3 regions of the Actinomadura sp. B10D3 genome follow, and region 3 is predicted to be linked to each of the others. Evidence: riboswitches for the same ligand, from Rfam matches in the RefSeq annotation. Region 3 holds a riboswitch; each other region holds the start of a gene.

Region 1 (3,876 bases), on a different contig from region 3:
AGGTCGTCAGCGGATACGCCGAGGTGGAGGTCGCCGATCTGGACGAGGCGCTGGCCATCGCCCGCACGTGGCCCGCGTGCCCGCTGATCGAGATCCGCCCGCTGACCTGATGGACCCGGCGCACGCCGAGCCCGCGCACGCCGAGCTGGCCCGCGTGCTGCGCGAGCACGCGGGCCGGCTCACCGCCTGCCTGGTCCGGGTCCTCGGCGACTTCGCCGCGGCGGAGGACGTCATGCAGGACGCCGTCGAGACCGCGCTGCGGCGCTGGCCGGAGGAGGGCGTCCCCGAGCATCCGGACGCCTGGCTGCTCACCACGGCCCGCCGCCGCGGCATCGACCTGCTGCGCCGCCAGGCCGCCTACCGCGACAAGCTGGCCCGGCTCCAGTGGCCGGTGCCGGGCGAGCCGGACGACCGGCTCAAGCTGATCTTCACCTGCTGCCATCCGGCGCTGCCCGTCGCGGCCCAGGTCGCGCTGACGCTGCGGACGGTGTGCGGGCTGACGGCCGGGCAGATCGCCGCCGCGTTCCTCGTCCCGGAGGCGACCGTCGGGCAGCGCATCACCCGCGCCAAACGCAAGATCACCGACGCGGGGATCCCGTACCGGATCCCGGCCCAGGACGAGCTGGACGAGCGGGTCGGCCAGGTGCTGGCCGTGGTGTACCTGCTGTTCAACGAGGGGTACCTGACGAGCCGCGGCGACCGCGGCCACGCCCGCGACCTGGCGGACGAGGCGCGGTGGCTCGCCGAGCAGCTCGCCTGGCTGATGCCGCGCCGGCCCGAGGTCCTCGGCCTGCTCGCGCTCATCCGGCTCCACCAGGCGCGCACCGCCGCCCGCTTCGACGACGACGGCCGCCTCGTCCTCCTGCGCGACCAGGACCGCGCGACGTGGGACCACGACGCGGTCAAGGAGGCCGGACGGCTGATCGAGCGCGCCGCCGCGATGCGCGCTCCCGGCCCGTACCAGGTCCAGGCGGCGATCGTCGCGTGCCATGCCGAGGCTCCCACCTGGGACGACACCGACTGGGACCAGATCCTCGTCCTCTACGACATGCTCCTTCACATGACGGGAACGCCGGTCGTCCGCCTCCACCGCGCCATCGCCGTCCGGTACGTCCAGGGCCCGGCGGCGGCGCTGGACGAACTCGCCCCGCTCGCGAAGGCCCTCGACGGCCACCACCTCTACCACGCCACCCGCGCCGAGTTGCTGCGCGACCTCGGCCGCCGGAGAGAAGCGCACGCGGCCGACCGCCGCGCCCTCGCGCTCACCGCCAATCCCGCGCAACAGGCGCTCCTCAGCGAACGCCTCACCTGGACGTGACGCGAAGTTCAGGCGCGCCCATACGCGAAGACCCGGCCGGGGGAGGTGCCCGGCCGGGTGGTTTCGCGTTCTTTCAGAGGTTCGTCGGACGGTAGGCCTTGTACTCGCTGCCCGCGTCCAGGCCGTAGTCGCGCGTCCGGTAGTCCGTGCCGTACCGGCCGCGCTGCTCGTACGCCCAGTAGGCCGTGTGCTTGCTGTTCGCCCACTTCTCGAAGATGACGACGTGGCGGGTGGTGTTCGTCCCCTCCGCGTCCATGACGAGGTCGCCCTTCTTGAGCTCGGACATATTGATGCGCTTGGTGAACTTCGACGACGTCAGGCCGACGGTGTTCTGGCCCGGCTTGGGCAGCCCCAGCGCCATCGAGACGAAGCCGGAGCAGTCGGCCCGGTAGCCCTCGTGGGTCCTGACCTGGCTGTAGGGGACGCGGTCGTCGGAGTGCGGCTGCCACGTCCTGGCCCGCGCGATCACCTTCGAGCGGGCGTCGATCTTCTCGCCGCCGGCGGAGTCGGCGGCGGCCTTCTTCGCGGGGGCCTTCTTCGCCTCCGCCTTCTTCCCGGTGGGCTCCTTCACGACGTGGGCCGTGACGGCCGACGCCTTGTCGTCGCCGCCCGAAGCGGGCGACACCGCCGCGTGCGCCGTCGTCGCGGCCACGCCGCCGAAGACGGCGAGACCGGCGAGGGCGCCGGCGGCGCGGGGGGTCAGGCCCAGGGGGCCACGGGACTTGCTGTGCTTGCCTGTCACAGGGGGGCTCCTTGGCTTCCAAGCCGCCTACCGGGTTAGCTGACGGATTCGGGCGTGGAAGTCGCCCTACGGCCTGCTGGGCAGGTCGATTCACCCCAGTGCGTGGTTGGGTCCCCGGCTCCGCGCGTTGGCGGACTCGGCGTTGCCGCTGCGATCCTTGGGCGCTCGGGCCCGTCCACGGGACCCTGTCGTCCCGTGTGCGAAAGAGCGGCATGTGATGTGTGGTGAGGCGGCCCCGGGGGCGGGGCCGCGATGGGGCGTCTCGTCCCGGCGTGCTCTCGGCGCCTGCACGTTCCGGCGTGCGCATGGTCGGCGCGAGGACGGGTCGGGGGACCCGTGCGACGCATCGGGCTGACGCGAGGCGACGCGTGGATCGCGCCGCCGGCCTCCCGGCGGTGCCGGTGAGGCCCGCGTGCCACAAGGGACACGCTGGTCGAAAGCGCCTGGCGGGCGCCTTGATGAGCGAGAAGCTACAGGCAACCCCAAAGAAAGGCAAACCGCATCAAATCACTCAGCCGCAGGTCAGCGGGCTAGAACTGGGCCTCAGCGCCCCGCCGGTGGGCGATCCGGAGGCCCTGAGGCGGCCCTGCACGGGTGCGGATGGATTCGTGGGAGGGTGACGGCATGTGCGTTGCGGCGGCGCCGGCCAGATTCACCGGCACGATCCTGTACCACGGGCTGCGGAACCATGGCGAGCACGGGCGGGTGCACGTCCTCGGCTACCAGAACACCGCGCAGAACCTCGCCCCCGGACCGAACGCGATGCTGCTGCATCTGCCCGCCGCGGGCATGACGCAGGCGAACTTCATCGACACGAGCGGGTGCCCCCGCATCCTGCGGGACATGGTGGACACGCTCCGCCCCGTCCCGCGGGCGCCGGGGGGCGCCTACGGGGCGGCTCCGCAGCCGGCCGGGCCGCCGCCGGTCCAGGTCTTCGACCACGACGTCTACACCGTCGTGCTCGCCACCGATCCGACGCTGATCCCCGACGCCCTGGAGCAGGTCCCGCCGCCCAAGCGGATCCCGGCCAACCGCCCGCTGTTCGACTTCTACGCGGCCATGTACCCGGGCTACGCCGTGGCGCTGTGCTGTTTCGACAACCGGGAGGCGCTCGCGGCGAACCCGCTGCTCATGTGGTATTCCCCACACGATCCCGACCGGTTCGCGCTGCCCGCGATCGACTGCCACACCGGGGCCGTGCCCGACCTGGGCGCCCAGGTCCTCACCGACCACTGGGTCGTCTTCGGGACGGACGAGGCCAGGCCCGGCTGGGGCGCCGAGGTCCGCTACTCGCCGCACTACGACCGGAACAACCTGCCGCAGGCCCCGCTGCACAGCGGGCCCGCGGCCCCCTTCCTGCCGGGCCGGGTGATGGGCGTGCAGTTCACCGGATGGCACCCCAACGGCGACTTCGTGATCCCCCACACCGACGTCCTCAGCGGCAATCTCGGCAGCCTGCGCCGGGTGGCTCCCGGCTGGGCCCCGCCTCTGTGACACGGCTCAGCGCGGCGCCGTCCCCGAGGTGACCGAGAGCTCCGGCGAGGACGACAGCGTCTCCAGGACGACGCAGTAGCGCTCGGTGAGGCCTGCCCGTCCACGGCGAGCGTCCCACGGAAGTCCAGGTCGCCCTCGGCGCGGACGGTCCCGCCGCGGACGTGATGCCCGCGCCGCCGCAGCCTTGCTCCTCCGCGCGGCGCCGGTCTGTGGCGGCTGGTTACAGTGCCTGTAGTGAAGACCCGAGAGGTGGCGGACGTGGCCGAGGAGGGGGCGCGGGCGGCACGCAAGCGCCGGACCAGGGAGCGGATCGCCGCCGCGG
Region 2 (3,876 bases), on a different contig from region 3:
ACGAATCCGGGCACGGACGCGGGAATCAAGGGCACGGGGCCGGGCTCCGCGTCCCCCGCACCCCCTGGCGACGGCTGATCGGCCTCCTGGCGCGTCGCGGCGACGACCTCGATGCCCGCGACGCGCTTGCCGAGCGTCCGCCCCCACAGGGCGAGCTGGACGGCCTCGTACACCAGCATGCATCCGGCGAGGACGGGCGGAGCGACGACGTCCACCGCGGGGCCGGAGACGAACGCGCGCACGACGAGGATCACGGGGACGCCGACGACGAGCGTGTCGACGACACGTGCCAGGAGGCGCTGGCCTGGCTCGGCGAGCGGGACCGCCATCGCGGTCCTACTCCGCGTACTCGGAGTACTCGTCGTACGCGACCCGCTCATCGATGACGAGCGTGCCGGCGAAGCGGTCGTGCAGTGACTGGTGCAGGGGCTGGTCCCAGATCGCCCACAGGTAGGCCATCAGCGCACCCGCCCAGACCAGCACCATCCCGTATGCGGCGTAGTCCCACACCATCACCGCCAACACGAGGAAGAAGAAGACGCCGAGCTGGTAGCCGATGTGGGTGATGCCGGCCCGCCAGATCGCCTGCGTCGTCGTCAGGGGGCTACCTGCCGGACGCGCCTGGACGATTCCCAGCCCCAGGACCCGCTTTCCTAGCGTCCGTCCCCACATGGACAGTTGGACGGCCTCGTAGATGAACGGGAGCAGGGACAGGACGCAGAACAGGGTGAAGATGATGGGCCAGTTCCACACACCCCCCTCGTCCTCGGTTTTGCTGCCTGGCTTGCCCAGGCCGAAAGCACCGATCGTCACCGGAAGGACGAGCGCGAAGCCGAACACCGCGACGAGCGCGTTGTCCATGATCCGTGCGCCCGCGCGCCGGTAGATGGGGGCCAGTACCGGATCGCCACCGCCATGGGCGCCGTACTCGTCGTAGGGGGCCTCGTAAGTCTGGTCCCACTGCTGCTGAGGCTGCTGCCACTGCTGTTGCTGGGGCTGTTGCCACTGCTGCTGGGGTTGCTGCCTCTGCTGGGCCTGATACGGGGGCGGGGGGCCGTACGAACCCTGGCCCTGCTGGGGCCGGTAAGGCCGCCCGCGGTGAGGGGAATCGCTCATTTGGGTCAGTCCTCCAGGCGAAGCAACATCCGGGTGTTGCCCAACGTATTCGGCTTGACCCGGTCGAGGTCCAAGAACTCTGCCACGCCATCGTCGTAGGAGCGGAGAAGTTCTTCGTACACCTCCGGCGCAACCGGAGTCCCCAGTATCTGCTCGAAGCCGTGGCGGGCAAAGAAGTCCACCTCGAAGGTAAGGCAGAACACCCTCCGGACGCCGAGTTCTCTGGCGGTCTGGAGAAGGCGCGTCACGATCCGGTGCCCGATTCCGCGCCCGCCGTATCCCTTGTCCACGGCGACCGAGCGGACCTCCGCCAGGTCCTCCCACATCACGTGCAGGGCGCCGCAGCCGATGATGCGGCCCGGCGCCCCGTGCTGGACGTCCTCGGCGACCCAGAACTCCTGTACGTCCTCGTACAGCTTGACGGTCGTCTTCTTCAGCAGGCGGCGCCCCGATCCGGCGTACAGATCGACCAGCCTGCGGATTTCCTGGACGTCGGCGGTGCGGGCCCGCCGGATCACGACTTCCACAAGCAAGCGAGATTATCCAACGCCGGCGCCCGGCCGCCGACCACGGGTGCCGAACCGGTGGTTCCCCCGCCCGCCATCGCGACGACCTGGGATTTCGCATGTTCCGGTTGGCATCCAATGCGGGTTCCGTTAGTGTCCATCGCTGACATCGGCCGACCGCAGAACGGAGGCCGAACCGCCGAGTCCGCGGGCCGCACCCAGCGCCCCGGGGAGCCGGGGACCCACTTTCGGAGCGTTCGGGGGATCGCCCCTGGGCTGACGCCGTCAGGGGTGAATCCGCAGCGCACGGCAGATGCCGGCGTGCTCGCGGAGGGGCTGCTCCGGTCCCAACCCGTCAGCTAACCCGGTAGGCGGATGAGGAGAGGAGAATTCGTGCAGCGATCGCGGTCTGCTTCCCTTTCGCGATTTCGCGGCCGCGCGGCCGTCGTGGCCGGCGCGCTCATCGCCGTCTCGGCCGCTCCGCACGCGATCACCCCGCAGAGGATCGCCGTCGCCCACGCCGACCCCGAGCCGTCCACCAAGGAGCTCCGGGCCAAGGCGCTCAAGCTCGCCGACCAGCTGGAGCAGCTGACCGAGCAGTACAACGGGCTGAGGGTCAAGCTCTCCCAGTCGCAGCGCGCGGCCAAGGTCGCCAAGGAGAACGCCGAGCGGCAGGAGAAGTCGCTGGAGGAGCTCCGGCAGAAGGTCGGCGCCCTCGCCGCGACGAGCTACATGCAGGGCGGCTCCGACCCCACGGTCTCCTTCGTCGCCTCCCAGGACCCGCAGGCCGTCCTCGACCAGGCCGCGACCCTCCACTACTTCGCCAAGCAGGACAGCACCCAGGTGCTCGGCCTGATGCAGGCCATGCAGTCCGCCCAGCGGGCCCGCAAGTCCGCCGAGGCGCGCGCCAAGCAGGTCAAGGAGCTGCGGACGCAGCTGGAGTCGCAGCGCAAGAAGGTCACCGGGACCTACGAGAAGGTCCGCGGCAAGCTCGTCGACAAGGACCCCACCCAGCTCGCGAAGCTCCCCGTCGTCGGCACCGGCAAGGCCGCGCAGGCGCTCCGGTACGCGATGACCAAGATCGGCCGCCCCTACGTGTGGGGCGCCGCGGGCCCGAGCACCTTCGACTGCTCCGGCCTGACGATGTGGGCCTACAAGCAGGTCGGCATCAACCTGCCGCACTACACCGGCAGCCAGTGGAACGCCGGCACCCACGTGTCGCGCGGCCAGCTGCAGCCGGGCGACCTCGTGTTCTTCTACGCCGACCTGCACCACATGGGCATATACGTCGGCGGCGGCAAGATGCTGCACGCCCCCCAGACCGGGGACGTCGTCAAGATCGCCCCCATGGCGGGACGGCCCTTCGCCGGCGGTGTCCGGGTCGCCTGACCCGGTCGCGGGTCCGCACCGCCGGCGGCCCAAAACCATCGGTACCGCCATCGGCACCCGAACACCGTCCGCGGCGACGCCTCCTGCAGGGACCTACCTGCCAGGGGTCGCGGCGCCGCCGCCGCGGGGTCGGACGGGATTCGAACGTGCCGGCTGATTCCTTGATGACGCTGTGTTCCTTGATGACGCTGGTCGCCGATGCGCTCGCCGTCCCCAGACGAGCGCCAGGGGGTTCGGCTAGATGAGCTGCCTCCGGGCCGCCCACACCACGGCCTCGATAGGGGTGTTGACCTCCAGCCGGTCGCAGATCGTCCGCAACCGGCGCCGCAAGGTCCGTGCGCTCAACTCCAGCTTGCGTGCCGCCACATCGGCGGTGACACCGCTGGCGATCTGGGCGAGCAGCCGGATCTCTTCTTCGCTCAGCCCGAAATCGTCGGTGCCACGACGTGCGAGTGTGGCTGTTTCCACTCCGTCCTCCCTCGTCCGTGGTGATGACCGCGGGGATGCAGCCGTCCGCTGCACAGGCACGGGTTTCGATCTGTACGCGCGTTGGGTTGCCGGGTCCGGAGCCCTTCCGGACTTAGATCATCGGTTTCCTTTGCTGTCTCGCGAGCTTGGCCGGAGGTGGCCGCCTGGCCGATTGCGGGGGTGTACGGGGGAACTCCGGGTGACGATTCAGTCGTTGGCCTGCCGAGGGAGACGGGATGAGGTCGCCAGCCATCCGTACCCGCCCCTTCTCGTCGAAGTCACCGGATCTCCTGCTGAACGAAGATCGTGAATCGTTTCAAGCTACGCTTCGGCTCGGAACGCTAGGCGGCCGGATCCGGCCCGTCAAGCGTTCAACGATGGCGGGATGTGCACGATT
Region 3 (3,876 bases):
GACCTGCGGCTTGCCGACGGTCAGCTCGTAGCCCTCGCGGCGCATGTTCTCGACGAGGATCGCGAGGGCGAGCTCCCCGCGGCCCTGCACCTCCCACGCGTCCGGACGCTCGGTCGGCAGCACCCGGATCGACACGTTGCCGACGAGCTCGCGGTCCAGCCGGTCCTTGACCATCCGGGCGGTGACCTTGGTGCCCTTCTCGCGCCCGGCCATCGGCCCGGTGTTGGTGCCGATCGTCATGGAGATCGCCGGCTCGTCCACCGTGATCAGCGGCAGCGGGCGCGGGTCGTCCGGGTCGGCGATGGTGTCACCGATCATGATCTCCGGGATGCCGGCGATCGCGATGATGTCGCCCGGACCGGCCGCCTCGGCCGGCTTGCGGGCGAGCGCGTCGGTCATCAGCAGCTCGGTGATCTTCACCCGCTCGATGCTGCCGTCGTGCCGGCACCACGCGACCTGCTGGCCCTTCTTGATCGTGCCGGCGTGCACCCGGCACAGCGCGATCCGGCCGAGGTAGCTGGAGGCGTCCAGGTTGGTCACGTGCGCCTGCAGCGGCGCGTCCGGGTCGTAGGCCGGCGCCGGGATCGTCTCGGTGATGACCTTGAACAGCGGCTCCAGGTCGGCCGAGTCGGGCATGGCGCCGTCGGCGGGCTGCTCCAGCGACGCCCGCCCGGCGCGCCCCGACGCGTACACGATCGGGAAGTCGATCTGGTCCTCGTCGGCGTCGAGGTCCATGAACAGCTCGTACGTCTCGTCCACGACCTCGGCGATGCGGGCGTCGGGCCGGTCGGTCTTGTTCACGACCAGGATCACCGGCAGCCGCGCGGCGAGCGCCTTGCGCAGCACGAACCGGGTCTGCGGGAGCGGGCCCTCGCTGGCGTCCACCAGCAGGACGACGCCGTCCACCATCGACAGCCCGCGCTCGACCTCGCCGCCGAAGTCGGCGTGGCCGGGGGTGTCGATGATGTTGATCGTCAGCCCGTTGTGCTTCACCGCCGTGTTCTTCGCGAGGATGGTGATCCCCTTCTCGCGCTCCAGGTCGTTGGAGTCCATGACACGGTCGTCGACGTCCTGGTTCTCGCGGAAGGCCCCGGACTGCCAGAGCATGGCGTCGACCAGCGTCGTCTTGCCATGGTCGACGTGGGCGACGATCGCGACGTTCCGGAGGTCGTCGCGCGTGGAGATGGGCATGCGGGTTCGCCTTGCGTGAGATTTCGGGAGTGGCCGCCGACACGCGGCGAACCCATTCTACTTGGCCCTGCGTACCACCCACCACGAGCCGTTCACACCACCCGCACCACGAGCCCCGATTGGCCAACTTTGCTCATCCTTTGTAATCTGCCCGAGATCCGGTCGTCGGGAGTCCCACCCCTCGGGACTGCGGCCGGGACGCCGAATCTCCCGTCACGGGAGAACCGGGGACCCAGGTCCCTGGGGTGAATCGACGCACGCGTCGTAGGGCGACTCCTGGCCCGAACCCGTCAGCTAACCCGGTAGGCGTACGTGGAGAGGAGAACACCGGCTTGGCACCGGATCCCCGAAGGCGGCGGCGCATCACGCCCGCCGCCACCGCCGCCACCCTGCTCCTGATCGGTCTCGGCGCCACCGCGCCCGTCACCGCCCACGCCGCGCAGCCCCTCCGGCTCGCCGCCGCGCCGAGCGCACCGAGCCCGACGCCGACGACGGAGAAGGGCCTGCGCAAGAGCCTCGACGCGCTGAACGAAGAGGCCGAGATCCTCACCGAGAAGTACAACAAGACCCGCGTCGACTTCGGCAAGGCCCGCAAGGCCGAGCAGGCCGCCGCCCGGGAGGCGCAGCGGCTGCGCGCCCTCGCCGAGCCCGCCCGGCAGCAGCTCGGGCGGCTGGCCGCCGCGAACTACATGGCCGGCGGCCCCGACGTCATCTTCGGCGCCGGCGGCTCCGCGGAAGGCCTCTCCGACCGCGCCTACCTCGCGCAGAACCAGGCCGCCGCCGTCCTCGCCCTGAAGAAGCAGATCGACCAGGCCGAGGCGGCCCAGCGCACCGCCGAGGCCAGGACCGCGCAGGTCAAGAAGGCCTGGGAGGACGCCAAGAAGGCCCGCGCGGCGGCCAAGACCAAGGTCGCCGAGGTGATGAAGCGCCTCGACAAGCTGACCACCACCCACGTCCGCGACCCCCGCAGCGGCCTCACCGCCACCGTGAAGGGCTCCGGACTCCCCGCCAAGATGGCCCGCAAGGCCCTCACCAAGCTCGGCAGCCCGTACGTGTGGGCCGCCGCCGGCCCCAACAGCTTCGACTGCTCCGGCCTCGTCGTCTGGGCCTACACCCAGGTCGGCAAGCCCGGGCTCCCCCACTACACCGGCGACCTGTTCGCCCTCGGCACCAAGGTCTCGCGCGGCTCCCTGCGCTCCGGCGACCTCGTGTACTTCGGCAGCAACCTCCACCACATGGGCATCTACCTCGGCGGCGGCAAGTACCTGCACGCCCCGCAGACCGGCGATGTGGTGAAGATCTCCAACATGTCGGACCGCTCCGACTACGCGGGCGCCAACCGCATCTCCTGACCTACAGGAACCTCAAGACCTACAGGGACCTCCTGCGGCGCGGTAGGAGGTCCCTGTATTTATCTGCCTTTCCCTCTGACTGTCAGGGTCTTAGGCCTTGGGTGGCCAGGACCTCTATTACCGGGCGGTCGCCTGGGAGCCAGGGGACGTCGTAGAGCTCCGGCGGGGTCAGCCAGCGGAGGGCCAGGTGCTCCAGGGGGCGGGGTTCGCCCTCGATGATCCTGGCGGTCCAGACGCGCAGGACGCTGCGTTCGCTCAGGCGCCAGTCGCCGCCGATGCGGCGGCCCAAGCCCACCTTGACGGCGAGCTCCTCATGGCATTCGCGGACCAGGGCGTCCTCATCGGACTCGCCCGGGTCGACCTTCCCTCCCGGCAACTCCCAGCCGCCCGCCATGTGCGGGGGCTCGGCCCGCTGCGCGCTCAGCAGGCGCCCGTCCGAAATGATCGCGGCGCCGACGACCACGAGGTCGATCGCGACCAGCTCCTCTCGCTAGCTCTCGCTGACGGCGGCCCCGCCGACCAGCCGTGTGGACTCCCGGACGATCTCCTCCAGGTGGTCGCCGTGCGCCCCGCGCCAGTACACCTGCCCGCAGTCCGCGCAGCGGCCGTAGACGTCGTAGCTGCGGCGCGTCCCGTCCTCCAGGAGGCGCTCGACCTCCTGCTTGTCGACCGGGACGAGGACGCCGTTGCAGGCGGTGCAGCGGGACCAGGGGGACAGGACGGGGGCGAAGCGGTCGAGGAGGTCGCGGAGCTGGTCGTCGGGGCGGGAGCCGCGGACGTAGGCGCCGAACCACAGGGCGCGGCGGCGGAGCAGGCCGCGGTCCTGCGTGAGCAGGACGCGGCGCTCCTCGTTGGCCTGGACGACCAGCGCCGGGTCGTCCATGTCGTTGTGGTAGTCGGTGTCGAGGCCGAGCAGGCGCATGCGGCGGGCGAGGGTGCCCAGATGGACGTCCAGGAGGAAGCGGGGCGCGGTCTGGCCCGGTTCCAGCGGGACGGGCTGGGGCCGGGGCACCGCGGCGACGGTCACCTCGGCGCCGGCGGGGGGCCGCGCGGCGGGGTCGGCGGGCTCGCCGTCGACCGTCATCGGGCCGGCCTCGGGCAGCGGGACGCCGAGCGACTCGACGACGTGGCCCAGCGTCGACGTCCCGTCATGGGCGACCCGGCGCACGGCCTCCCGCCGGGCGGCGGGCAGGAACATCAGCAGCTCGTCGGCGAGGCGAATCGTGATTTCGGGGTCCACGCCGCTCAGCATGCCACGTGCCGTTGGTATTTCCCGCCGCATTATCCGCGAGGCGTTCCTCGTGTCAGGCGCTCGGCCGAGTCCGCGAGGGAG

What was found. Region 3 has a riboswitch for cyclic di-AMP ahead of ABGB11_RS01775 (C40 family peptidase). Riboswitches for the same ligand answer to the same signal wherever they lie in the genome.
Region 1: it holds a riboswitch for cyclic di-AMP, as region 3 does, so the genes downstream of both, ABGB11_RS37965 (hypothetical protein) here and ABGB11_RS01775 (C40 family peptidase) in region 3, are expected to answer to the same signal.
Region 2: it holds a riboswitch for cyclic di-AMP, as region 3 does, so the genes downstream of both, ABGB11_RS16510 (NlpC/P60 family protein) here and ABGB11_RS01775 (C40 family peptidase) in region 3, are expected to answer to the same signal.

The regions. Positions count from the first base shown of each region.
Region 1 covers NZ_JBDPLY010000039.1:17,389-21,264, reverse strand. The annotation lists gene ABGB11_RS37975 (YciI family protein) at 1-110, shown strand, start outside; gene ABGB11_RS37970 (DUF6596 domain-containing protein) at 110-1,318, shown strand; gene ABGB11_RS37965 (hypothetical protein) at 1,392-2,060, opposite strand; cyclic di-AMP (ydaO/yuaA leader) riboswitch at 2,070-2,212, opposite strand; gene ABGB11_RS37960 (hypothetical protein) at 2,685-3,554, shown strand; gene ABGB11_RS37955 (helix-turn-helix domain-containing protein) at 3,789-3,876, shown strand, end outside.
Region 2 covers NZ_JBDPLY010000009.1:146,227-150,102, forward strand. The annotation lists gene ABGB11_RS16495 (RDD family protein) at 1-329, opposite strand, end outside; gene ABGB11_RS16500 (RDD family protein) at 337-1,116, opposite strand; gene ABGB11_RS16505 (amino-acid N-acetyltransferase) at 1,122-1,649, opposite strand; cyclic di-AMP (ydaO/yuaA leader) riboswitch at 1,810-2,012, shown strand; gene ABGB11_RS16510 (NlpC/P60 family protein) at 2,070-3,011, shown strand; gene ABGB11_RS16515 (LuxR C-terminal-related transcriptional regulator) at 3,249-3,479, opposite strand.
Region 3 covers NZ_JBDPLY010000001.1:420,993-424,868, reverse strand. The annotation lists gene typA (translational GTPase TypA) at 1-1,191, opposite strand, end outside; cyclic di-AMP (ydaO/yuaA leader) riboswitch at 1,381-1,516, shown strand; gene ABGB11_RS01775 (C40 family peptidase) at 1,524-2,543, shown strand; gene ABGB11_RS01770 ((deoxy)nucleoside triphosphate pyrophosphohydrolase) at 2,626-3,015, opposite strand; gene ABGB11_RS01765 (Mut7-C RNAse domain-containing protein) at 3,034-3,783, opposite strand; gene ABGB11_RS01760 (amidohydrolase family protein) at 3,825-3,876, opposite strand, start outside.